DNA from 3 places in the Duganella sp. S19_KUP01_CR8 genome. Region 2 is predicted to be linked to each of the others. Evidence: predicted binding sites of a transcription regulator. Region 2 holds the regulator's gene; each other region holds the start of a gene.

Region 1 (7,858 bases), on a different contig from region 2:
CTGCGCGGTGCTCAGCGCAACGATCTGGTCGGTGCTCAACGCGTTGACCTGGTTGGTGGTCATGGCGGTGACGGCGGCGGTTTTCAACGCGCCGATGTCAGCCGTCTCGATGGCGGCGATCTGGCCGCTGCCCATGCCGGCGACCTGGGCGCTGGTCAGCGCGCCGATCTGCGCCGAACCCATGGCGACGATCTGGTCGGTGGTCAGGGCCTTGGCCTGGTTGGTCGACAGCGCGGCCACGGCGGCGGTTTTCAGCGCGCCGATGTCACCGGTTTCGATGGTGGCGATGTCCAGCGTGCTCAGCGCGGCTACCTGGGCCGAGCTCAGGGCGCCGATCTGCTGCGACGACAGGGCCACTACTTGATCCGTGGTCAGGGCCTGGATGTTGGCGGTGGTGATCGCGGCGATCTGGTTGGTGGTCAGGTTCGACAGCTGGTCGGTGGTCAAGGCCGCCAGTTGCGCGGTCTTCAGCGAGGCGATGATCGAAGTCTTCAGGCCGACGATGTCGGCCGTTTCGATGGCGGCGATATCGTTGGTCGACAGCGCACCGAACTGGTTCGAGCTGAGCGCGCCGAACTGGGCCGAGCTCATCGCGACGATCTGGTCGGTGGTCAGGCCGGACGCCAGGTTGGCGGTGGTCATCGCGCCGATCTGGGCGGTGCTCAGCGCAACGATCTGGTCGGTGCTCAGCGCATTGACCTGGTTGGTGGTCATGGCGCCGATGGCGGCGGTTTTCAGCGCGCCGATGTCGGCCGTTTCGATGGCGGCGATCTGGGCGCTGCCCATGCCGGCGACCTGGGCGCTGGTCAGCGCGCCGATCTGCGCCGAACCCATGGCGACGATCTGGTCGGTGGTCAGGGCCTTGGCCTGGTTGGTCGACAGGGCGCCGATGGCGGCGGTTTTCAGCGCGCCGATGTCGGCGGTTTCGATGGTGGCGATGTCGAGCGTGCTCATCGCGGCGACCTGGGCCGAGCTCAGGGTGCCGATCTGTTGCGACGACAGGGCCACCACTTGATCCGTGGTCAGGGCCTGGATGTTGGCGGTGGTGATCGCCGCGATCTGGTTGGTGGTCAGGTTCGACAGCTGGTCGGTGGTCAAGGCCGCCAGTTGCGCGGTCTTCAAGGTGGCGATGATCGAGGTCTTCAGGCCGATGATGTCGGCCGTTTCGATGGCGGCGATATCGTTGGTCGACAGCGCGCCGAACTGGTTCGAGCTGAGGGCGCCGAACTGGTTCGAGCTCATCGCGACGATCTGGTCGGTGGTCAGGCCGGACGCCAGGTTGGCGGTGGTCATCGCGCCGATCTGCGCGGTGTTCAGCTGCTGGATCTGATCGGTGCTCAGCGCATTGACCTGGTTGGTGGTCAGGGCGGCGATGGCGGCGGTTTTCAGCGCGCCGATGTCAGCCGTTTCGATGGCGGCGATCTGGCCGCTGCTCATGCCGGCGACCTGGGTGGCGGTCAGCGCGCCGATCTGCGCCGAACCCATGGCGACGATCTGGTCGGTGGTCAAGGCCTTGGCCTGGTTGGTCGACAGGGCGGCGACGGCGGCGGTTTTCAGCGCGCCGATGTCGGCGGTCTCGATCGAGGCGATGTCGAGCGTGCTCATCGCGGCGACCTGGGCCGAGCTCAAGGTGCCGATCTGTTGCGACGACAGGGCCACTACCTGATCCGTGGTCAGGGCCTGGATGTTGGCGGTGGTGATCGCGGCGATCTGGTTGGTGGTCAGGTTCGACAGCTGGTCGGTGGTCAGGGCCGCCAGTTGCGCGGTCTTCAACGAGGCGATGATCGAGGTCTTCAGGCCGATGATGTCGGCCGTCTCGATGGCGGCGATATCGTTGGTCGACAGCGCGCCGAACTGGTTCGAGCTGAGCGCGCCGAACTGGTTCGAGCTCATCGCGACGATCTGGTCGGTGGTCAGGCCGGACGCCAGGTTGGCGGTGGTCATCGCGCTGAATTGCGCGGTGTTCAGCTGCTGGATCTGGTCGGTGCTCAGCGCGTTGACCTGGTTGGTGGTCATGGCGGCGATGGCGGCGGTTTTCAGCGCGCCGATGTCAGCCGTTTCAATGGCCGCGATCTGGCCGCTGCTCATGCCGGCGACCTGGTTGGCGGTCAGCGCGCCGATCTGCGCCGAACCCATGGCGACGATCTGGTCGGTGGTCAGGGCCTTGGCCTGGTTGGTCGTCAGCGCGGCGACGGCGGCGGTTTTCAGCGCGCCGATGTCACCGGTTTCGATCGAGGCGATGTCCAGCGTGCTCAGCGCGGCGACCTGGGCCGAGCTCAGGGTGCCGATCTGCTGCGACGACAGGGCCACTACCTGATCCGTGGTCAGGGCCTGGATGTTGGCGGTGGTGATCGCGGCGATCTGGTTGGTGGTCAGGTTCGACAGCTGGTCGGTGGTCAAGGCCGCCAGTTGCGAGGTTTTCAGCGTGGCGATGATCGAAGTCTTCAGGCCGATGATGTCGGCCGTTTCGATGGCGGCGATATCGTTGGTCGACAGCGCGTTGAACTGGTTCGAGCTGAGGGCGCCGAACTGGTTCGAGCTCATCGCGACGATCTGGTCGGTGGTCAGGCCGGACGCCAGGTTGGCGGTGGTCATCGCGCCGATCTGCGCGGTGTTCAGCTGCTGGATCTGGTCGGTGCTCAGCGCATTGACCTGGTTGGTGGTCATGGCGCCGATGGCGGCGGTTTTCAGCGCGCCGATGTCAGCCGTTTCGATGGCGGCGATCTGGCCGCTGCCCATGCCGGCGACCTGGGCGCTGGTCAGCGCGCCGATCTGCGCCGAACCCATGGCGACGATCTGGTCGGTGGTCAGGGCCTTGGCCTGGTTGGTGGTCAATGCGGCAATCGCGGAGGTTTTCAGCGCGCCGATGTCAGCGGTTTCGATGGTGGCGATGTCGAGCGTGCTCATCGCGGCGACCTGGGCCGAGCTCAGGGTGCCGATCTGCTGCGACGACAGGGCCACTACTTGGTCGGTGGTCAGGGCCTGGATGTTGGCGGTGGTGATCGCGGCGATCTGGTTGGTGGTCAGGCTGGACAGCTGGTCGGTGGTCAGGGCCGCCAGTTGCGCGGTCTTCAACGAGGCGATGATCGAGGTCTTCAGGCCGACGATGTCGGCCGTTTCGATGGCGGCGATATCGTTGGTCGACAGCGCGCCGAACTGGTTCGAGCTGAGCGCGCCGAACTGGTTCGAGCTCATCGCGACGATCTGGTCGGTGGTCAGGCCGGAGGCCAGGTTGGCGGTGGTCATCGCGCTGAATTGCGCGGTGTTCAGCTGCTGGATCTGGTCGGTGCTCAGCGCATTGACCTGGTTGGTGGTCATGGCGGCGATGGCGGCGGTTTTCAGCGCGCCGATGTCACCGGTTTCGATGGCGGCGATCTGGGCGCTGCCCATGCCGGCGACCTGGGCGCTGGTCAGCGCGCCGATCTGCGCCGAACCCATGGCGACGATCTGGTCGGTGGTCAGGGCCTTGGCCTGGTTGGTGCTCAGTGCGGCGACGGCGGAGGTCTTCAGCGCGCCGATGTCGGCGGTTTCGATCGAGGCGATGTCCAGCGTGCTCAGCGCGGCGACCTGGGCCGAGCTCAGGGTGCCGACCTGCTGCGACGACAGGGCCACCACTTGATCGGTGGTCAGGGCCTGGATGTTGGCGGTGGTGATCGCGGCGATCTGGTTGGTGGTCAGGTTCGACAGCTGGTCGGTGGTCAAGGCCGCCAGTTGCGCGGTTTTCAGCGCGGCGATGATCGCGGTCTTCAGGCTGATGATGTCGGCCGTTTCAATGGCGGCGACATCGTTGGTCGACAGTGCGCCGAACTGGGCGGTGTTGAGCGCGCCGAACTGGCTCGAGCTCATCGCGACGATCTGGTCGGTGGTCAGGCCGGACGCCAGGTTGGCGGTGGTCATCGCGGCGAACTGCGCGGTGTTCAGCGCCTGGATCTGGTCGGTGCTCAGGGCGTTGACCTGGTTGGTGGTCATGGCGGCGACGGCGGCGGTTTTCAGCGCGCCGATGTCGTTGGTCTCGATGGCGGCGATCTGGCCGCTGCTCATGCCGGCGACCTGGTTGGCGGTCAGCGCGCCGATCTGGCCCGAGCTCAGCGCGACCACCTGGTCGGTGGTCAGGGCCTTGGCCTGGTTGGTGGTCAATGCGGCAATCGCCGAGGTTTTCAGCGCGCCGATGTCGGCGGTTTCAATCGCGGCCAGGTTCAGCGTGCTCAGCGCGGCGACCTGGGCCGAGCTCAGGGTGCCGATCTGCTGCGACGACAGGCCGACCACCTGGTCGGACGTCAGCGCCACGATGCTGGCGGTGGTCAGCGCGGCGATCTGGCTGGTGGTCAGGCTGGACAGTTGGTCGGTGGTCAGGGCCACCAGTTGCGCGGTCTTCAGCGCGGCGATGACGTTGGTCTTGATCGCGATCAGGTCGCCGGTTTCAATCGCGGCGATGGCGCTGGTGCCCAGCGCGCTGAACTGGCTGGTGCTCAGCAGCGACAGCTGGGTCGAGCTCATGGCGACGACCTGGTTGGTGGTCAGGCCGGACGCCAGGTCGACGGTGCTCAGCGCGGCTACTTGCGCGGTGGTCAGGTTGGTGATCTGGTCGGTGGTCAGCGAGGTGAACTGGGCGGTGCTCAGTGCGGCGATGGCGGCCGTTTTCAGGGCCATCAGGTCGGCCGATTCCAGCGCGACGATGGCGCCGGTGCTCAGGCTGGCCACCTGGGCGCTGCCCAGCGCGCCCGCCTGGGCGGCGGTCAGCGCGACGATCTGGTCGGTCGTCACGACCGCCAGCTGGGCGGTGCTCATGCCGGCGATGGTGGCGGTGCGCAGGGCGGCGAAGTCGCCGGTCTCCAGCGCGACGATCGATTCCGTCGCCAGCGCATTGAACTGCGCCGAGTTGAGCACGCCGACCTGGGTCGAACTCAGGGCGACGATCTGGTCGGTCGTCAGGCCGACCGTCAGTTGTTTGGTGGTGAGCGCGGAGATCTGGGTGGTGGTCAACGCCACCGTCTGGTCCGTGGTCAGGGCCCGGGTCTGAGCTGAATTGAGCGCAACAATATCGGAAGTCGCGAGAGCAGCAATTGTTTGGGTCGACAGAGCTGCAATCTGGTCGGTACTCATGCTTGTTACGAGGCTCATTTCCATTCTCCTTGGGGCACTGCACAGTTCTATACAGACGAATATCGGAGCCAGCAGGGACTTTCCCCCCAGGCTCCAACGTTAAATTGGGTAAGACTTACGAATTTATTACCGAATTGCTTGAGCTAAACGCCAGAAGAGCGCCGCACTTTAGTTCTTAACGTCAATATCCAGGCCAACTTTAGGATACCAGCACTAGGAATTTTCCTAGCGTTAACAATTTTATGGCAAGAGTACTGCACATAGTTTCAATTAATCAGGCCGTCAAACCGGGCGTCGGCAACCGCCCTGACCGTATAAAGCGACAAATTTACTGACTGCATTAAGCTTTTTTGTTTACTAGATGCAACGCAAAAATCGCGCCAACACTTGCATCCTGCTACGAAAACCGGGTCGTGGAGGGCAAAACGGCAGGGCCTGAGCCCTGCCGTTCATGACTGCCGGTCCGTGTTACTTGGACGGCGCGGCCAGCAAGCCATGGCCGCCTTGCGATTGCAGCGCTTTGAGGCGCAGCTCGCTGTCGGTGGCCGCCTGGCTCGGCGCGCCCAGCGATTTCTCGCTGTACTGCTGGATGGCGCCGGCCAGCTGCGCCACGTTGCCGTTGACACTGCCGCCCGGGACTTCCAGCTTGGCCGCCGCCGGCGCTGCCGCGTTGCTGCCGGCAAAGCTGGACAGCGCTTGCGCCAGGCCGCTGACGTTACCGCTCAGGTTGCTGGTCGGCGTGGTGGCGAACCACACGTCGGCCGCCGCGTGGGTGGCGCCGTCGGCCGTCTCGAAGGTCGACGTCAGACCCAGGATGTTGCCGTTGTTGAGCGTGCCGTCCTGCTTGACGTCCAGGTTCAGCTTGGTGATGCCCAGCGCTTGCAGCGATTTCAGCTCGTCGGCCTGGCTGACGCCGTCCGCGTTGCCGTCCACCCAGACCCGCAGGTCGGCGTAGGCGCTGTCCTTGGCGTCGATGGTGCCGTCGCCGTTGCTGTCCAGTTCCGCCATCGCCTGGTAGCCGGTGCTCGCTTTCTGGCCGTTGGCCAGCGTGGTGCCCGAACCGAACAACTCGCCGCCGTCGTTGATGACGCCGTCGTGGTTGCGGTCCAGGGCCAGCAGGCCGTCGCCGCCGGCGGTCCAGCCGGTGTTGACTTTATTGCCGTTGGCCAGCAGGTCGAACTGCACGCCCTGGCCCAGTGCGGTGGTCTGCACGCCGTTGCCGTTCAGGTCCAGCACGATCGGGGTGAGGTACGACAGTGCGTGGGTCTGGTCGGTGCTCATGGCGTGCACCTGGTCGCTGGTCAAGGCGTGCAACTGGGTCGAGGTCATCGCATGCACCTGGTTGGTGGTCAACGCGGCCACTTCCGCAGTGCGCAGGCTGACGATCTGGCGGGTGCTCAGCGCGGCGAAGGCGGCGGTGCTCAGTGCGGCGATGTCGGCGGTGTCGAGAGCCGACAGCGCGCTGGTCGACAGGCCGACCGCTTGCGCGGTGGTCAGCGCCGCGACCTGGGTCGAGGTCAGCGCCACGCCCTGGTCGGAGCTCAGCACGCCCAGCTGGACCGCGCTCAGCGCACCGATTTCCGCGGTGGTGAAGACGTTCAGGCTGCCCGTGGCCAGCGCGGCGACGTTCTTGGTCGACAGCGCGGCCACCTGCGTCACGCTCAGCGATACCGCCTGGCCGGTGGTCAGCGCGGCGATCTGCGTGGTGCTCAGGCCCACCGAGAAGGCCGAGGTGGCCAGCGCGGCGATCTGTCCGGTCGACAACACGCTGATCTGCGTGGTGCTCAGGCCGGCCAGCTGCGCGGTGCGCAGGGCGGCGACGTCGTTGGTCGACAGGCCGGCCAGGTCGGCGGTTTCAATCGCGCCGATGCTGGCGGTGGACAGTGCCGCCACTTGCGCGGTGCCCAGCGCGGCCACTTGGGCCGAGGTCAGCGCGACAACCTGGTTGGTGCTCAGGGCGGCGATGCCGGCGGTGTTCAGCGCGGCGATCGAGGCCGTGGCCAGCGAGTTGATCTGACCGGTGGTCAGCGCCGTCACCTGGGCGGTGCCCAGCACGGCGATGGCCGCCACCTTGATCGCCGACAGGTCGGCCGTTTCCAGCGCCGCGATGGCGTTGGTGGTCAGGGCCGCCACTTGCGCGGTGGTCAGCGCCGCCGCTTCATTGGTGGTCAGGGCGACGACCTGGTTGGTGGTCAGGGCCTTGACCTGGTTGGCGCTCAGCGCGGCGATGGCGTTGGTCGACAGTGCGGCGAAGTCGGCCGTTTCCAGCGCGGCGACACCGTTGGTGGTCAGGCCACCCACCTGGGCGACGCTCAGCACACTCGCTTGCGCGGTGGTCAGGGCGGCGATCTGGCCGGTGCTCAAGGCGGCCAGCGCGGCCGACGACAGCGCCGTGATCTGGCCGGTCGACAGCGCGGCCACCTGGTCGGTGGTCAGGCCGCCCAGCTGGGCGGTGCGCAGCGCGGCGATGTGGTTGGTCGACAGGCCGGCCAGGTCGGCGGTCTGGATCGCGCCCAGGCCGTTGCTCGACAGGGCCGCCACTTGCGCGGTGCCCAGGCTGGCGATCTGCGCCGAAGTCAGGGCGACGACCTGGTTGGTGCTCAGGACCGACACGCCGGCGGTGTTCAGCGCGGCGATGGCGCCGGTGGTCAGCGAAGTCACCTGGCCGGTGCTCAGCGCGACCACCTGGCCGGTGCTCAGCGCGGCGATGGCGGCGGTCTTGATGGCGACCAGGTCGGCCGTTTCCAGCGCGGCG
Region 2 (7,858 bases):
ATGGACGTACTTGTTATGACAGGATCGATGATACGGAGTTGCTCGCGGTAACCATCGAGCGATAAGCAAGCGCTTTTCCGTTCTATTCAAGGCTTCAAGACCAGGCCGCCAGACTATGATGGCAATATTGAAGGGGACTCTCACACCATGAAACGACTGCTCATCACCGCCGCCCTGCTGGCCCTGCTGCCGGCGGCCCAGGCTCAGGCTCAGCAAGCCGCGCCATTGCGCCAGGACGCGGCCGCGCTCAAGCGCAGCGTCGAACAGTTCCTGCAGGTACAAAGCGGCGGCCTGCCCGGCCAGGTCACGGTCGCCGTCGGCGCCATCGACCCGCGCATGAACCTGGCCGCCTGCCCGGATCCGCAAGCCTTCTTCATGCCCGGCGCGCGCGCCTGGGGCAAGACCACGGTCGGCGTGCGCTGCGTGGCGCCGGCGGCCTGGACGATCTATATCCAGGCCACGGTCAGCGTGGTCGGCGACTACATCGCCAGCGCCGCGCCGCTGGCCCAGGGCCAGGCCATCGAGGCCGGCCAGCTGGTGACCCTGAAGGGCGATCTGACAACATTGCCGGCCGGGATAGCCACCGACATGGGCCAGGTGATCGGCCGCAGCACCAATATTTCACTGCCGCCGGGCACGCCGCTGCGCCTCGATACGCTGCGCAGCAAGCCGGTGGTGCAATCCGGCCAGCTGGTGCGGCTGGTTTCCAGCGGCAACGGTTTCAGCGTGTCGGCCGAGGCGCGCGCCATGAGCACGGCGGGCGACGGCCAGGTAGTCCAGGTAAAAACTTCCGGTGGGCAACAAATCACGGGAATCGCCAAGGCAGGCGGGCTGGTGGAGGTGGCGTTTTGATCGAACGCCACGGGTCTTGAGGCACGGCAACGCTAAAGTTTTGGCGTCAGCCGCCGTTACATACTCAGATCCCGGAGTTTCGTACTCCAACCAGAGAAGGATAGAGCTGTGAAAATTAATGATACATTAAAGAGCACGACCGGCTTGCCGTCGTCGACCCCGGCTTCCACCTCGACTGCGCGCGGCGCAGACAAGGCGGCAGCCCCGGCGACGCCCGCAACGTCCGACAACGTGCGCCTGTCGCCGCAAGGCCAGGCATTGGCGGCCAGTGCGGCCGGCGGCGCCAGCGCGGTGTTCGACACTAAAAAAGTCGAGCGCATCAAGCTGGCAATTGCCGACGGCCAGTTCCAGGTCAACTCGGAAAAAGTAGCGGATGGCTTGCTGGATACAGTCAAGGATCTGCTGCACTCTCGCAAACGATAGGTCTACCATGTCAACCGCTACCCCGCTGAACAGCCTGCGCGAAGAAGAACACATCATGACGACCCTGCTGGACGTCCTGAAGCAGGAGCAGCAACATCTGGTGGCGGCGGAAATCGACGGCCTGACGGCGGTCACCACGAAGAAATCGGCACTGGTCACGCAGATGACCCTGTTGTCGGCCCAGCGCCACCGCGCCCTGGGCAAGGCCGGCTACCCGGCCGAGGAAGCCGGCATGGATGCCTGGGTTGCCGCCAGCGGCGCCGACGCCGCCGAAGCTGCCGTCCTGTGGCAGGCGCTGCAGCACCACGCGCGCGAAGCCAAGGAGCTGAACCGCATCAACGGCATGCTGATCAACAAGCAGATGAACCACACGCAAGGCGCGCTGCAAGCGCTGCGTCCGCAAACGGCGGGCGCGAACAACTTCTACGGCCCTGGCGGCCTGTCTACTTCCCTGCCCCGCAGCCGCGGCTTCCTGGCCGGCTGACTCTTTTACCCCGCACGGCCATGCGGGGTCAGACCCCGTCCGGGGTCTGCCCCCTAAGCGACGCAGCAAGCATATTGCTTAATTATTCGGCGCCTGCGTCGGCACTTCCGTTACCGCATCCGGAATACCGGACAAGATCGTGACCGCCACGCGGCGATTGCGCGCGCGGCCGATCGGGTTGTCGTTCGGCGCCACCGGCACGTTCGAGCTGAAGCCGACCGCCGTCAGGCGTTCCGGCGTCACGCCGGCGTCGATGAATAGCCGCACCACGCTGCTGGCGCGCACCGCCGACAATTCCCAGTTGGACGGGAACAGCGTGTTGCGGATCGGCTGGTTGTCGGTGTGGCCTTCGACCTGCACCTTGTGATCGTCGTTTTTCAGCAGGCCGGCGACGGCGCGCAGCGCTTCGGTCGATTCGTTGGTCAGGCGCGCCTCGCCCGGATCGAACAGCACCGAGGCATTGATCTCGACGCTGACGCCGCGGCTGTTTTGCGTGACCCGCACCTTGCCCTCCTTGACCAGGGGCGCCAGCGTGGACAACAAGTCCTGCGCCAGCTTGGTCATCTGGGTTTTTTCCTTGCGCAGCAATTCGGCGTGGCGCCGCAGGTTGGGATTGGGTATCGGCAGGTTGGGCACTTCGGTGTTGACCGGCTTGGCCGAGCCGGCGCCGCCGAAGGCGTCGCCCAGCGCCACCGACAGCACCTTGTAGCGGCCGATATTGACCACCGAGATCGCGTACATCACCACGAAGAAGGCGAACAGCAGCGTGATGAAGTCGGCGTAGGAGATCAGCCAACGCTCGTGGTTCTCCGGTTCGTCGTCGAACTTCCTGCGGGCGCGCCGGTTCTGCATGTCAGTGTTCCCGCATCAGCGTGGCGATGCGTTCGTCGATGACGCGCGTGTGGTCGCCGGTGGCGATGTCGTAGAACACGGCGGCGGCGATTTCCTGCTGGTGCACCGCCTGCGTGACGATGGCCTTGAGCTTGTTGGCGATCGGGTAGAAGAACAGGTTGGCCAGGCCGACGCCGTAGATCGTCGACACGAAGGCCACGGCGATGCCGGAACCGAGCTTGCTGGGATCGGTGAGGTTTTCCATCACGTGGATCAGGCCCAGCACCGCGCCCAGGATGCCGATGGTGGGCGAATAGCCGGCCGCCGATTCCCAGATGCGCACCGCCTGGCGTTCCTCGGTTTCGTAGGCGGTGATTTCGGTGTCGAGGATCTGGCGCAGCTTGTCGGGGTTGATGCCGTCGACGATCAGGCGCAGGCCCTTGGTGTTGAACTTGTCCTTGGAGGCGAGCATGTAGCGCTCCAGCGACAGCAGGCCGTCGCGGCGCGCCGCCAGGTTCCAGGCGTTGATGTCGCGCGCCAGCAGCACGCGGGTGTCGGCCGGCGGCGCGAACACCAGGCGCAGCATGCGCAGGCCGCGCACGAAGGTCTGGAACTTGGTCTGCAACAGCACCGCGCCGAAAGTGCCGACCACGACGATCGCAAACGCGGCCGGTTGCAGCAGCGAGGATAATTTTCCACCCTCGAGCGTCTGGCCGATGACGATGCCGGCCAGCGCCAGCAGCACCCCGGCTACGCTGGCCCAGTCCAAGACCGCTCCCGAAGTGAGGCGCGCAGACGCGCCACGGCCTGCGTATGCAGCTGCGATACGCGCGATTCCGATACGCCCATCACGGCGCCGATTTCTTTCAAGTTGAGCTCCTCTTCGTAGTACAGCCCCATCAGGATCTTTTCGCGCGGCGGCAGCGCGTCGATGGCGTCGATCACGGCCTGGCGGAAGTCGCCGTCCAGCAGCGAGCGCAGCGGATCGCTCTCCTCGTCCGAGCAGTAACGGTCGAGGAAGCTGTCGTTGCCGTCGTCGTCGTGAAAATCTTCGTAGTACACCAGCTGGTGGCCGCCGCCGTCGGACAGCATTTCCTGATAGTCGGCCAGCGACAGCTTGAGCATCTTGGCCACTTCCGACTCGGTCGGCGGATGGCCGAGGCGCTGTTGCAGCGTGCTCATCGCGGTTTCGATCTTGCGCATGTTCTGGCGCATCGAGCGCGGCAGCCAGTCGCTGTTGCGCAGCTCGTCCAGCATGGCGCCGCGGATGCGCAGCACGGCGTAGGTTTCGAACTGGGCGCCATGGGTGTCCTCGTAACGGCTGATGGCGTCGAGCAGGCCGATCATTCCGGCTTGCACCAGATCGTCGACTTCGACGCTGGGCGGCAGTTTCGCCTTCATGTGGTGGGCCAAGCGCTTCACCAACGGCATGTGCTCCGTCAGTAAAGAATCCTTGTCCACTTTCCCTTTGACCGTGTACATAGCCGTTTATTATTGGTTAAGCGCTAAAATTGTGATGCTCCCTTAACGGAAAGATGGCGAGCCGGCCAGCGCGAAGCGCCCCGCCAGTTGACGAAACGCGACCGAAGCCCCGGCCAGCGGAAACGCATCGACCACCGCACGCCCCAAGCGTGCCGCGCGTTGCAGGTATTCATCCGCCGGCACCGACCCCATCGAAACGAGATTCACCGCCAGGTATCGGCTAGCTGCCTGTGCCATATTATCGTATACCACCTTTGCTTCCGATTCGGAAGCCCCGGTGACCAGAATTCCAAACGGCCGGCGACCCAGCTCCTGGTTCAGGCGCTTGATCATACTGTACGCGGCCTTGATCGAGGTAGCGCTATTCGATACCTGCACCACGATTTCCGAGCTGGCCATGACCGGCACCGGGAAGGCCACGCCGTCGAATTCGCCGTCGACGATGACGATGCCGGTCTGCTTGGCCAGCACGTCGAAGGCCTTGGCCAGGCGGCGCGTCTCGTCCGGGCCGCTGCGCGCCACGCCGCGTGTCATCGACGCCACAGCAAAGCCTTGCGGCACCTGGTGGATCACCTGATTCAGCGCGCACTCCTGGCGCGCCACGTCCAGCAGGCTGGCGCCGCCGTCCACGCCCAGGCGCGAGGCCACGCCGTGGGCGCTGGCGCAGGCGTCCACCAGCAGCACGTCGTTGCCGGCGCGCGCCAGCGAGGCGCCCAGGTTGACCAGCATGGCGCCCTTGTCGTCCTGCGGCGTGGCCGACAGGAAGGTGACGATGCGGGGCTTGGGCCCCGCCAGCATGCGGCGCAGTCCCTCCGCCTGGTCGAAATCGAAATTAGCCAAGGTGCACCTCGCGCATTGCTTGCTCGTGCTGGCCGTTGCTCATCAGCAGAGGCAGTTCGGCGTCCAGGTATTGGGTGTTGACGACATCGCGTTTCAATTTGAAAGCGCGGTCGATCAGGTAGGCCGGATCGGCCAGGTGCAGGTCTTCCGGCACGCGTTGGCCGTTCGACACGTAGAACAGATTGAGTTTTTGGCGGATCACCACGTCCAGCACGTTGCCGATGGCGGCCGCTTCGTCCAGCTTGGTCATGATGCAGCCGGCCAGGCCGCTGCCCTGATAGGCGCGCACCACTTCGTTCAGGGTTTCCTGGGTGGCCGTGGCGTTCAGACACAGCAGGCGCTTGACGTCGGAACCGGCGCCTTGCAGCATCGACACCTGTTCGGTGACCATCTGGTCGCGCTGGCTGACGCCGACCGTGTCGATCAGCACCGTGTGCTTGTTCTTCAATTCCTTGAGGGCGATGCGCAGGTCGGCTTCGTCCTTGACCGAGTGCACCATCACGCCGAGGATCTTGCCGTAGATGCGCAGCTGTTCGTGGGCGCCGATACGGTAGGCGTCGGTGGTGATCAGGGCCAGCTTGTCCGGGCCGTGGCGCATCACGCAGCGCGCGGCCAGCTTGGCGGTGCTGGTGGTCTTGCCGACGCCGGTCGGGCCGACCAGCGCGAACACGCCGCCCTGCTCGATCAGCGCATCTTCGTTGGCCATGGTTTGCAGGTTGCGGGTCAGGACGTTCTTGATCCAGCGCAGGCTGTCGGCGGCGTCGCGGTTGGCCGGCAGTTTTTCGATCAGGTAGCGCGCCAGGCTGGCCGAGAAACCGGCCGCCAGCATCTCGCGCAGCACGGCGGCTTTCTGCGGCTCGCGCGCTTGCGTGGTGCCCCAGGAGATTTCGGCCAGCTGGGTTTCCATCATGCCGCGCATGGCGCGGATTTCGCTCATCATGCCCTGCATTTCGGCGGCGGCGTTTTGCTTGGCGCTGGCGACGGCGGCGCTGACCATGGCGGCGATCTGGTCGACGTCCAGCGCGGCCTTGGCCTGAACCTGGGCCGGCGCCGGCGCGGCGGCTGCGGCCTTGGTGACGCTGGCGAACGACGAGGCGGACGCCACTACGCGGCGCACCGGTTGCGCTGGCAGGGCGGCTGGCGCCGGGGTTGGCGTTGGGGTATGCGATCCGAAGCGCGGCTCCATGCGCTGTTCCAGGCGCGGCTCATGACGCTGATCGGCGCCGCCTTGCGACACGGCGGTGCCCAGGTCGAGCGACGGCGCCGGTTCGGCCATCGGCGAGTGCGGCGCCGGCATGGCCAGCGAGGCGGCATCGTCGTTGGCGAGGGCGAGGATTTCAACACCGCCATCGGCCTGGCGGTTGGACAGGATCACGGCGTCTGGGCCGAGCGATTCGCGCACTTTGCGCAGCGCCTCGCGGGAAGTCGGTGCGGTAAATTTTTTGACGTTCATGGCCGGCTCTCAGGAGTCTAAGTCGAGCAGTGCGTCTTCCGGATGAGACGCCTTTACTCTGACAGTGCCATTATTGACGATGCACTCTGGAAACGATCCGACGAACAGGGGGGCAAATGGGCCGCATTTCGCCATTGCGGCCGAGGCGGCTTAGTTATCGCGGAAAACCTCATCCAGTGTAGCGGCGCTGACGAAGTTTTTAGCCCAGGCCAGCAGCTGGGACACATCGGCTGCGGCGAGCCGGGCGCGGACAATGACATCAAGTTCGCCGAAGCGCTGTTGCAGCATTTCGGTCAGCAGGGCGCACTGTCCTTCTTGTCGTCCTTCTTGTCGCCCTTCTTGTCGTCCTTCTTGTCGTCCTTCTTGTCGTCCTTCTTGTCGTCCTTCTTGTCGCCCTTCTTGTCGCCCTTCTTTCCGTCCTTCGTGCAGCCCTATTTCCAGTCCTAGCTTGTGTCCGCGCTCCATGCAAAAGCGCTCCATAGAGGATACGTAAGGCATAGCCCGCCTCCTTTCCAATTGCAAAGCCACATAGGTCAACCGGACCTCCAACGCTTGCGGCAAGCGCATGATCCAGTCGATCACCCGATATAAATTAATAATACGCTGCCTGTCCCAATCGCGCTGGTACAGAAGCTTGGTAAGCCTCAATTTGGCGATGCGGCGCCGATGCGCATTGCCCTTGGTCTGCCGCGCCAGCAAGTGCGCCACGGTCACCAACGCAAACGGATTCTCGTGCCGCAGCAGCTCATCGATGTGATCAACAAAGTCCAGCAGCTTGGCAACCGGGAATTCTATCCCCATCGCACAGCCTAGCAGGCGATAACCAAAAGACGACGGCCGCCAACGCCTGCCGCTATCGGTCAGCAAGGCCAGGCTGGCGACAGGGCGGCGGTAGCGGTCATAAACACGATAATTGTAGACAAACATGCGCTCCGCAAAGCTGGCCTCGCGCCAGCCCTGCACTTCCAGATGCACCAGCAACCACTGTTCAGGACCGTCGAGCAGATACACGCTGACCAGTTTGTCCAGCAAACGCTTACCGAGTTCGGCATCGCGAGCCAGCGCGGAAAATTCCTGGTCGAGAAAAGTATGTGGCCGCGACCAGTCGATCGCGGCATGCGCAAGGGGGAAGTAAAACGCCATGAACTCCGGAAAATGCTGCATGAGCACTTCCTTCCACGGCGTATCGAAATCGTCGTCATCCATGCGAGCAGTCTAGGCCGCCCGCATGGATGCATGCGCGATCCGCTCAAACTTATGCCGGCTGCTGGCCCACCAGCGCCGTCACGCGGATGGTCTTGGTCTCCGGGATCTCGGCATGCGACAGCACCTTCAGTTGCGGCAAGGCGCGGCGCAGGAAACGCGACAGCAAGGCCCGCAGCGGCCCCGGCACCAGCAGCACCGGCGTCAAGCCCAGCGCCTCCTGCTGCTGCGCCGCCGCCTGCGCCTGTTGGGCGATGGTGTCGGCCAGTCCAGGCTCGATGCCGGCGCCG
Region 3 (7,858 bases), on a different contig from region 2:
GCCCCGCTGGTCTACCTGGCGGCCCTGCTGTTGCTGCTGGAGGACTGGCTGTGGGACGTCGGCATGCGCGTGCTGCGCCGCCTGTCGTCCTGGCCGCCGCTGCACCGGCTGGAGGCCTGGATCTGCACGCTGGGCCCGCGCGCGGCGCTGGCGCTGTTCGTGCTGCCGGCCGCGCTGCTGTTCCCGGTCAAGCTGCTGGCGCTGTGGGCGATGGCGCACGGCCACCCGCTGCTCGGCCTGCTCGTCATCGTGCTGGCCAAGCTAGTCGGCGCGGCGGCGGTGGCGCGCATCTTCCTGCTGACGCGGCCGGTGCTGATGACCATCGTCTGGTTCGCCCGGCTGCTGCACTGGTTCCTGGCGCTGAAGGAGCGCTGGGTAGCACGGCTGCGCGCCACCCGCGCCTGGCGCCGCGTCAGCGCGCTGGCCAAGGCCTGGCGCCACTGGCGCCGGCACGCCGTGCCGCCGCCGCGCAGCTGGATGGCGCGCTTCCGCCGCCTGCTGCGGCGCTTCCGCGCCCGCTGGCGCGCCCGCTAATTCACTATCCACCATACTATTTAAATCATTCCCATGAGCGCAGCTTCCCTCCCCCATCCCGACAGCGCGGCCCTGGCCGACGAACTGGAACAGGTGCGCGCGCGCTTCGACGCCATCGTCTCCAACACGCCCGGCCTGGTCTACCAGTTCGTGCTGCACGCCGACGGCCGCGTCAGCTTCCCCTACCTGAGCGACGGCTGCCAGGCGCTGCTGGGCCTGACGGCGGCCGAGCTGCGCGAGCAGCCCGAGCGCTTCCTGGAACTGATCCTGTCGGACGACCGCAAGTCCTACCTGGACGCGATGCAAGCCTCGGCCAGCGCGCTGTGGAGCTGGAACTGGGAAGGCCGGATCTGGGTCGACGCCTGGAAGGACGTCAAGTGGATCAACCTGCGCTGCACGCCGCACGCGCTGGCCGACGGCGCGGTGCGCTGGGACGGCATCATGACCAACATCAGCGAGAGCAAGCAGGAGCAGATGGAAGTGCGCCACTCGCGCGCCCGCCTGGCCGAGCTCAGCGCGCATGCCGAACGGGTCAAGGAACAGGAGCGCACCCGCATCGCGCGCGAGATCCACGACGAGCTGGGCGGCAACCTGACGGCGATCAAGATGGCCGTCGCCATGCTGGCCGCCCGCCTGGACGAGGTCGGCGACTTCCCCGCGCTGCGCGAACGGACCGACTACGTCGACGCCCTGGTCGACCGCACCATCGACGCCGTGCACCGCATTTCGCTCGACCTGCGCCCGGCGCTGCTGGACCTGGGCCTGGTGGCGGCGCTGGAATGGCAGGTCAAGGAGTTCGAAAAGCAGACCGGCATCGCCTGCAGCTTCAACGCCAACCAGCGCGAGATCGCGCTCGACAACGACCAGACCACCGCCCTGTTCCGCATCGCCCAGGAGGCGCTGACCAATATCGCCAAGCACGCCGGCGCCACCCGCGTCAGCGTCAAGCTGGCGCGGCTGCGGCACCACATCAGCCTGAAAATCGGCGACAACGGCAGCGGCATCCGCCAATCCGACCGCGCCAAGCCGGCCTCGTTCGGCCTGCGCGGCATGGCCGAACGCGCGCGCGCGCTGGGCGGCACGTTGGCGCTGAGCCACGCGGCCGGCGGCGGCACGCTGGTGGCGATCAAAATTAAGCACGAAACCGAACGCGCGGCCCTCATCGCGGCGGCCGCCGGCGCTACAATAGCGGGTGAAAACATTTCTGCCGTGAAATAGCAAATAAAGTAAAAAGAGGAAGCAGAGACCCGCATGTCAGAAAAAGCCATCATCAAGGTCTTCATCGCCGACGACCACGCCATCGTGCGGGAAGGCTTGAAACAAATCCTGGCCGAGACGCGCGACATCGTCGTGGCCGGCGAGGCCGAAAACGGCCTGGACGCCATCAAGCTGTTCCGCAAGTCGGACTGCCAGGTGATGCTGCTCGACATTTCGATGCCCGACCGCAGCGGCATCGAGGTGCTCAAGCAGATCAAGAAGGAAAAGCCGGAGCTGGCGGTGCTGATGCTGTCCATGCACCGCGAGGACCAGTACGCGATCCGCTCGCTCAAGGCCGGCGCGGCCGGCTACCTGACCAAGCAGAGCGCGCCGCGCGAGCTGGTCACGGCGATCCGCCAGGTGGCCGGCGGCCTCAAGTACATCAGCCCGGCGCTGGCGCAGGAACTGGCCAACCACGTCGGCGAGGACCACGAGGCGCCGCCGCACGACACCCTGTCCGACCGCGAATACCAGACCCTGACCATGATCGCCTCCGGCAAGACGGTGGGCATGATCGCCAAGGAACTGTCGCTGTCGGTGAAGACGGTCAGCGAGTACCGGGCCCGCCTGCTGGTCAAGATGAAGCTGAAAAACAGCGCGGAACTGACCCATTACGCCATCAAAAACCAGCTGATAGAGTAGATAATGGGTAGGCTATGAATAAGCGCCCGCCACACGCTTGCCGCTTTGCCTACGCTTGATACTCTAATGAAAGATGCCTTCCGGCCTTTTATTCAAGCTATGCCAATCGGCGCGCGGACTTATTATGGTTTAATGAACAAACCTTTAAGAGGCAGCATCTGATGTCCAGCAAACCATCCACTCCCGAGCAGAATCCGGCCGAGATCGCGCGCGAGGCGTTCAAGCGCCTGGCCGTGCGCCGCATCGCGCCGACGCCGGAAGCTTACCGCGACATCTACAACGAAATCGCCGGCATCGCCGCCGCGCCGGCCGCCCCGATCGGCGCGGTCGATCCCGGCCCGGAATCGGTGCTGAGCCAGTTCGCCACCCGCCTGACCGAAAACACCGGCGACCTGGCCGACTTCGGCCGCCGCTTCAACCGCGCCGTCAAGTCGCGCGACTGGGAAGGCTATGCCAAGGCGCTGTCGCAACTGGTGGAAAAACACTTCGTCGGCAAGAGGGGCGGCATCGAAGTGGCCGGCATGGCGCCCGAGGACGAGCAAAGCCGCACCCTGCGCGACCTGCTGAGCCGCACCCTGACCTTCGCCGTGGCGTCCTTGCTGTCGGGCGCGCCGGTGCTGGTGGCCGAGGCCGAATCGCTGGGCGCGGCCACCAAGCTGGCCCACAGCGAGGAAGCGCTGGCCGAGATCGCCGTGCGCCTGAAGCAGCTGTGCTACCAGATCGAACTGCGCGGCGGCGACAGCGGCGAGCAGCAGGAACTGCTGCTGCGCCTGTTCAAGCTGCTGCTGGAAAACGTCAGCGAGCTGCTCGACGACGACAGCTGGCTGCGCGGCCAGATCGAATCGGTGCAAAACCTGATCACCGGGCCGATCGACGTGCGCGCGCTGGAGGAAGCCACCCGCAGCCTGAAGGAAGTGATCTACAAGCAGGGCCAGCTCAAGCACAGCCTGTCGGACGTCAAGCTCACCGTCAAGAACATGATGATGACCTTTATCGACCGCCTCGGCCAAGTGGCGGCCTCGACCGGCGACTTCCACGAGAAGATCGGCGGCTATTCGGAAAAGATCAGCAAGGCCGACAATATCTCCGAGCTCAACAACATCCTCGACGAGGTGCTCAAGGAAACCCGGCTGGTGCAGAGCGAGGCGCTCAAGGCGCGCGACAAGATGGTGCTGGCGCGCCAGGAAGTGCAGGACGCCGAGAACCGCATCCACGCGCTGGAAGCCAAGCTGCAGCATTTGAGCGAACTGGTGCGCGAAGACCAGCTGACCGGCAGCCTCAACCGCCGCGGCCTGGACGACGTGTTCGAGCGCGAGACCGCGCGCGCCGACCGCCGCGGCACGCCGCTGTGCATCGCCATCCTCGACCTCGACGACTTCAAGAAACTCAACGACACCTACGGCCACATCGCCGGCGACGCCGCGCTGAAGCACCTGGTCAAGATCGTCAAGGACACGCTGCGCTCGATGGACGTGATCGCCCGCTTCGGCGGCGAGGAATTCCTGATCCTGATGCCGGAAACCTCGGTCGAGGCGGCCGCCAGCACCATGACCCGGCTGCAGCGCGAGCTGACCAAGCACTTCTTCCTGCACGATAACGAGAAAGTGCTGATCACCTTCTCGGCCGGGGTGGCGCTGCGCCGTCCCAACGAGGAGCAGACCGAACTGGTCAAGCGCGCCGACAAGGCCATGTACACCGCCAAGCAGACCGGCAAGAACCGGGTGGTGGTGGCCGAATAAGCCGCTGTTTGCTCCGTTTGCTCCCCGCCCGGCCCTTGCCGGGCTTTTTTTTGCCCAAAAACAAGGGTGAAAAATAATTATTTTTACCCTAAAGATTCCGTGATTGCTGTCGTTTAAACGGGCATAGGTATTGAACTTTAGGCCTGCCAGAGAAAATTTCCCTCCTTTTCAGCCCTTAATTTTCCCACAGGGCAACCGTTACCAGTAACAACAGCGGTTTGAATGTCTCGGAACGTGGAGACAGACCAATGGGAACTGAGCATATTGCCGAATCGAAGTATCAGTCTGGAGAAACATCATGGCACAAGTCATTAATACAAATATTGCATCGCTGAATTCGCAACGTAACCTGACCACGTCGCAAGCCTCGCTGTCGACTTCCCTGCAACGCCTGTCTTCCGGTTTGCGCATCAACAGCGCAAAAGACGACGCCGCCGGCCTGGCGATTTCCGAGCGCTTCACCTCGCAAATTCGCGGCAATACCACGGCAGCACGTAACGCCAACGACGGTATCTCGCTGGCTCAAACGGCCGAGGGTGGCTTGAGCACTGCAGGCGATCTGCTGCAACGTATCCGCGAACTGGCAGTCCAGTCCGCCAACGGCACCAACTCCGATTCCGACCGCAAGTCGATCCAGAACGAGGTCTCGGCGCTGTCGGGCGAGCTGAATCGCGTTGCCACCTCGACCCAGTTCAACGGCCAGAACGTGTTGGACGGTTCGCTGACCTCGGCCCAGTTCCAGGTCGGCGCCAATTCGGGCCAGACCATCAACGTCGGCGTGCAGTCGGCCAAGGCCACCGACATCGGCAACAACAGCCTGTCGTCCTACTTCCTCAACACCGGCGGCACGCTGTCCGACGCCACCGCTGCTGCCGCGACCGCCACCAACGTCCACCTGGCCAACAACCAGGCTGCGGACACCCTGAACGTCACGTCCGGCAGCGGCACCACCACCAACGTCAGCATCGCGGCCGGCGACAGCGCCAAGAAAATCGCGGCAAGTGTCAACGCCCTGTCGAGCCAGAGCGGCGTGAGCGCAACCGCGACCACCAACGCCACCATTTCCGGCTTGGCCGACCCAACCGCCGGCGACGGCTCGGTGCAGTTCACCCTGCGCGGCGACAACTCGCTGGAGGCGGATTCGACCTCGACCGGCGTGACGATTTCGGCCAAGGTCAAAGGCGGCGATCTGTCGGCAGTGGCCCAGGCCATCAACGCGCAGAGCGGCACCACCGGCATCTCGGCCGCCATCAAGACCAACACCACCAGTGGTGTCAAGGAATTGCAACTGACGAGCTCGTCCGGCGCCGACATCGAAATCAACAACACCAACGCCGCCAGCGACGATCTGTTGGCCAAGGCGACCACCCTGGTCCGCGGCACCGACCAGCCGGCCGTGGGCAGCACCGCCGCCGTCAAAGCCTTCGATCAGGCCGGCCCGGCGAAAGACAGCGCCATCACCATTGGCGGCAAGCTGAACTTTTCGTCCGACAGCGGTTTCTCGATCGCTTCGGCCGCGCCGACCACCACCATCGTCAACGGTTCCACCGGTTCGGACCTGCAATCGGTGGCCAAGGTCGACGTGTCGAGCGTGGACGGCGCCAACAAGGCCCTGAAAACCATCGACTCGGCGCTGAACCAGATCAACAGCAACCGCGCGGCACTGGGTGCGATCCAGAACCGTTTCGCTTCGACCATCTCGAACCTGAACACGACGACGGAGAACTTGTCCGCTTCGCGTAGCCGGATTCAAGATACCGACTTCGCGGCGGAAACGGCCAACCTGACTCGCGGCCAGATCCTGCAACAAGCTGGTACCGCCATCTTGGCCCAGGCTAACTCGCTGCCGAACGGCGTGTTGTCCCTGCTGCGTGGCTAAAATCCGGGTAGGAGTTGACGCGGTAAGGTCGCTCTGACTAGGTTCCCCGGTTGATTTATTCAGCCGGGGATTTTTCACAAAGGAAGCATCATGACTATCGATACCATCGGCTCGGCCTCGCAGGCCCGCCCCGTAGACCGTCCGGCCGCCGCCGTCGGCGACGCCAGCGCACAGTCCGCGCGCGCGCCGGCCACGCCTGTCGAGACCGCCTCCGCCGTCAAGGGCCCGGCCAACGTGCCGACGCTGGATCAGGTCCACCAGGCCGTGTCGCAGCTGAACAAGTCGGCGCAGGCCAAGTCGCAGGGACTGGAATTCTCGGTCGACAGCGACACCAAGCGCACCGTGGTCAAGGTGGTCGACCAGACCACCAAGGAAGTGTTGCGCCAGATTCCCTCGCCCGAAGCGCTGGAAATCGCCAAATCGCTGGAATCGAACTCCGGCACCTCCGGCTTGCTGATCCAGCAAACCGCCTGAAGCGGCCGCGCTCGCGCGCGCCGCTTTTTCCTCATCCATGGCATCCTGATTCAGGGAACGCCAGCTTGTCGTGTTGCACAGGATCTGACGGGCCGCGCCCGTGACGCAGCCGCATCGCCGCTCCACTACGCCCTGCTGCCCCGCCCCCGCTGCCCGTTTTTTCAGCTTTGCCTGAACTGGCAGGTATTCTCCCCTCTCAAGTCCGGTTTGATTCTGCCGATATTGTCTTATATTATTGCTTTACTTAGGAGCACATCGTGGGCATCTCTACACCGGGCATCGGCTCTGGCATTCCGGTCGACTCCATCGTCAGCAAGCTGATGGCGGTCGAATCCGCGCCGCTGGCCGATTTCGACAAGAAGTCGGCCAGCTATCTGGCGCAGGTGTCGGCGTTCGGCAATCTGTCCGGCGCGCTGGGCAGCTTCAGCGGAGCGCTGGCCGGACTGACCTCGGTGTCGAGCTTCCAGACGCTGGTGAGCACGCCCAGCGACCCCTCCGTGATGACCGCGACCGCCGGCAGCACCGCGCAGCCGGGCACCTATCGGGTCAACATCAACCAGCTGGCGCAGGCGCAAACGCTGGCCTCGGGCGGCTACAAGACCACCACCGCCGCCATCGGCCTGGGCGCCAAGACCACCATCAACTTCTCGCTCGGCACCGTCAGCGGCGGCAGCTTCGGCCTGACCGGCGCCCAGCTGGGCGCCAGCCTGTCGAGCGGCGGCCTGACGCCGGGCTCGCTGAGCATCAACAACACCGTCATCGCCAGCGACGGCACCACCCGCAGCGCGCGCCTGCTGGCCGACGCCATCAACGCCAAAAGCACCACCACCGGCGTCTCGGCCAAGGCCGCGGCCACCGTCACCAGCGCCACGCTGTTCGGCGCCGCCGGCGCCTCCAGTTTCGGCGATGTCGACACCAGCGGCGGCGGCAGCTATTCGCTCAAGGTCGGCGGCGTCGAAATCGCCGCCCAGGCGGCCGGCACGGCCGGCGGCGGCGGGGTCACCGCCGCCGCGCTCGATGCCGCGCTGGCCCCCAACTCGGCCGTGGGGCGCGCGCTGGCCGACGCCAACATCACCGTCAGCGGCACCGCGGTCGGCGGCGACCTGCAATTTCACAATCAGGACGGCAGCAACATCGCCGTCGCCGAAGCGGTCACGGGCAGCGTCACCGGCGGCATCGGCAACAGCGGCGCCGCCAATATCGGCTCCAGCACCACGGCCGTCGGCTCGATCTCGCTGATCTCGGCCGACGGCAGCCCGATCAGCGTCGGCGGCACCAATCCGGCCGGCGCCGGCCTGACCGCCGGCGTCGGCGGCGCCTACCTGGGCGCCAG

What was found. The regulator FliA, encoded in region 2, starts transcription of late flagellar genes. The targets are predictions, from matches to a motif close to CTAAAGTTTNNNNNNNNNNNGCCGNTA.
Region 1: a site for FliA is predicted at 5,280-5,306, ahead of V6M89_RS27930 (heme utilization protein). Genes of this name have one in related genera too.
Region 3: a site for FliA is predicted at 4,347-4,373, ahead of V6M89_RS29305 (flagellin N-terminal helical domain-containing protein). Genes of this name have one in related genera too.

The regions. Positions count from the first base shown of each region.
Region 1 covers NZ_JAQQPR010000040.1:32,946-40,803, forward strand. Annotated here, with positions in the region: gene V6M89_RS27930 (heme utilization protein) at 1-5,121, opposite strand, end outside; partial or broken gene V6M89_RS27935 (beta strand repeat-containing protein) at 5,572-7,858, opposite strand, start outside.
Region 2 covers NZ_JAQQPR010000008.1:24,853-32,710, forward strand. Annotated here, with positions in the region: gene flgA (flagellar basal body P-ring formation chaperone FlgA) at 148-852, shown strand; gene flgM (flagellar biosynthesis anti-sigma factor FlgM) at 961-1,275, shown strand; gene V6M89_RS09990 (flagella synthesis protein FlgN) at 1,283-1,759, shown strand; gene motD (flagellar motor protein MotD) at 1,838-2,611, opposite strand; gene V6M89_RS10000 (flagellar motor protein) at 2,613-3,359, opposite strand; gene V6M89_RS10005 (RNA polymerase sigma factor FliA) at 3,341-4,072, opposite strand; gene V6M89_RS10010 (MinD/ParA family ATP-binding protein) at 4,115-4,912, opposite strand; gene flhF (flagellar biosynthesis protein FlhF) at 4,905-6,365, opposite strand; gene V6M89_RS10020 (transposase) at 6,516-7,571, opposite strand; gene flhA (flagellar biosynthesis protein FlhA) at 7,621-7,858, opposite strand, start outside.
Region 3 covers NZ_JAQQPR010000050.1:14,165-22,022, forward strand. Annotated here, with positions in the region: gene V6M89_RS29285 (hypothetical protein) at 1-534, shown strand, start outside; gene V6M89_RS29290 (sensor histidine kinase) at 568-1,752, shown strand; gene V6M89_RS29295 (response regulator) at 1,786-2,433, shown strand; gene V6M89_RS29300 (GGDEF domain-containing protein) at 2,595-4,172, shown strand; gene V6M89_RS29305 (flagellin N-terminal helical domain-containing protein) at 4,471-6,051, shown strand; gene V6M89_RS29310 (flagellar protein FlaG) at 6,142-6,525, shown strand; gene fliD (flagellar filament capping protein FliD) at 6,783-7,858, shown strand, end outside.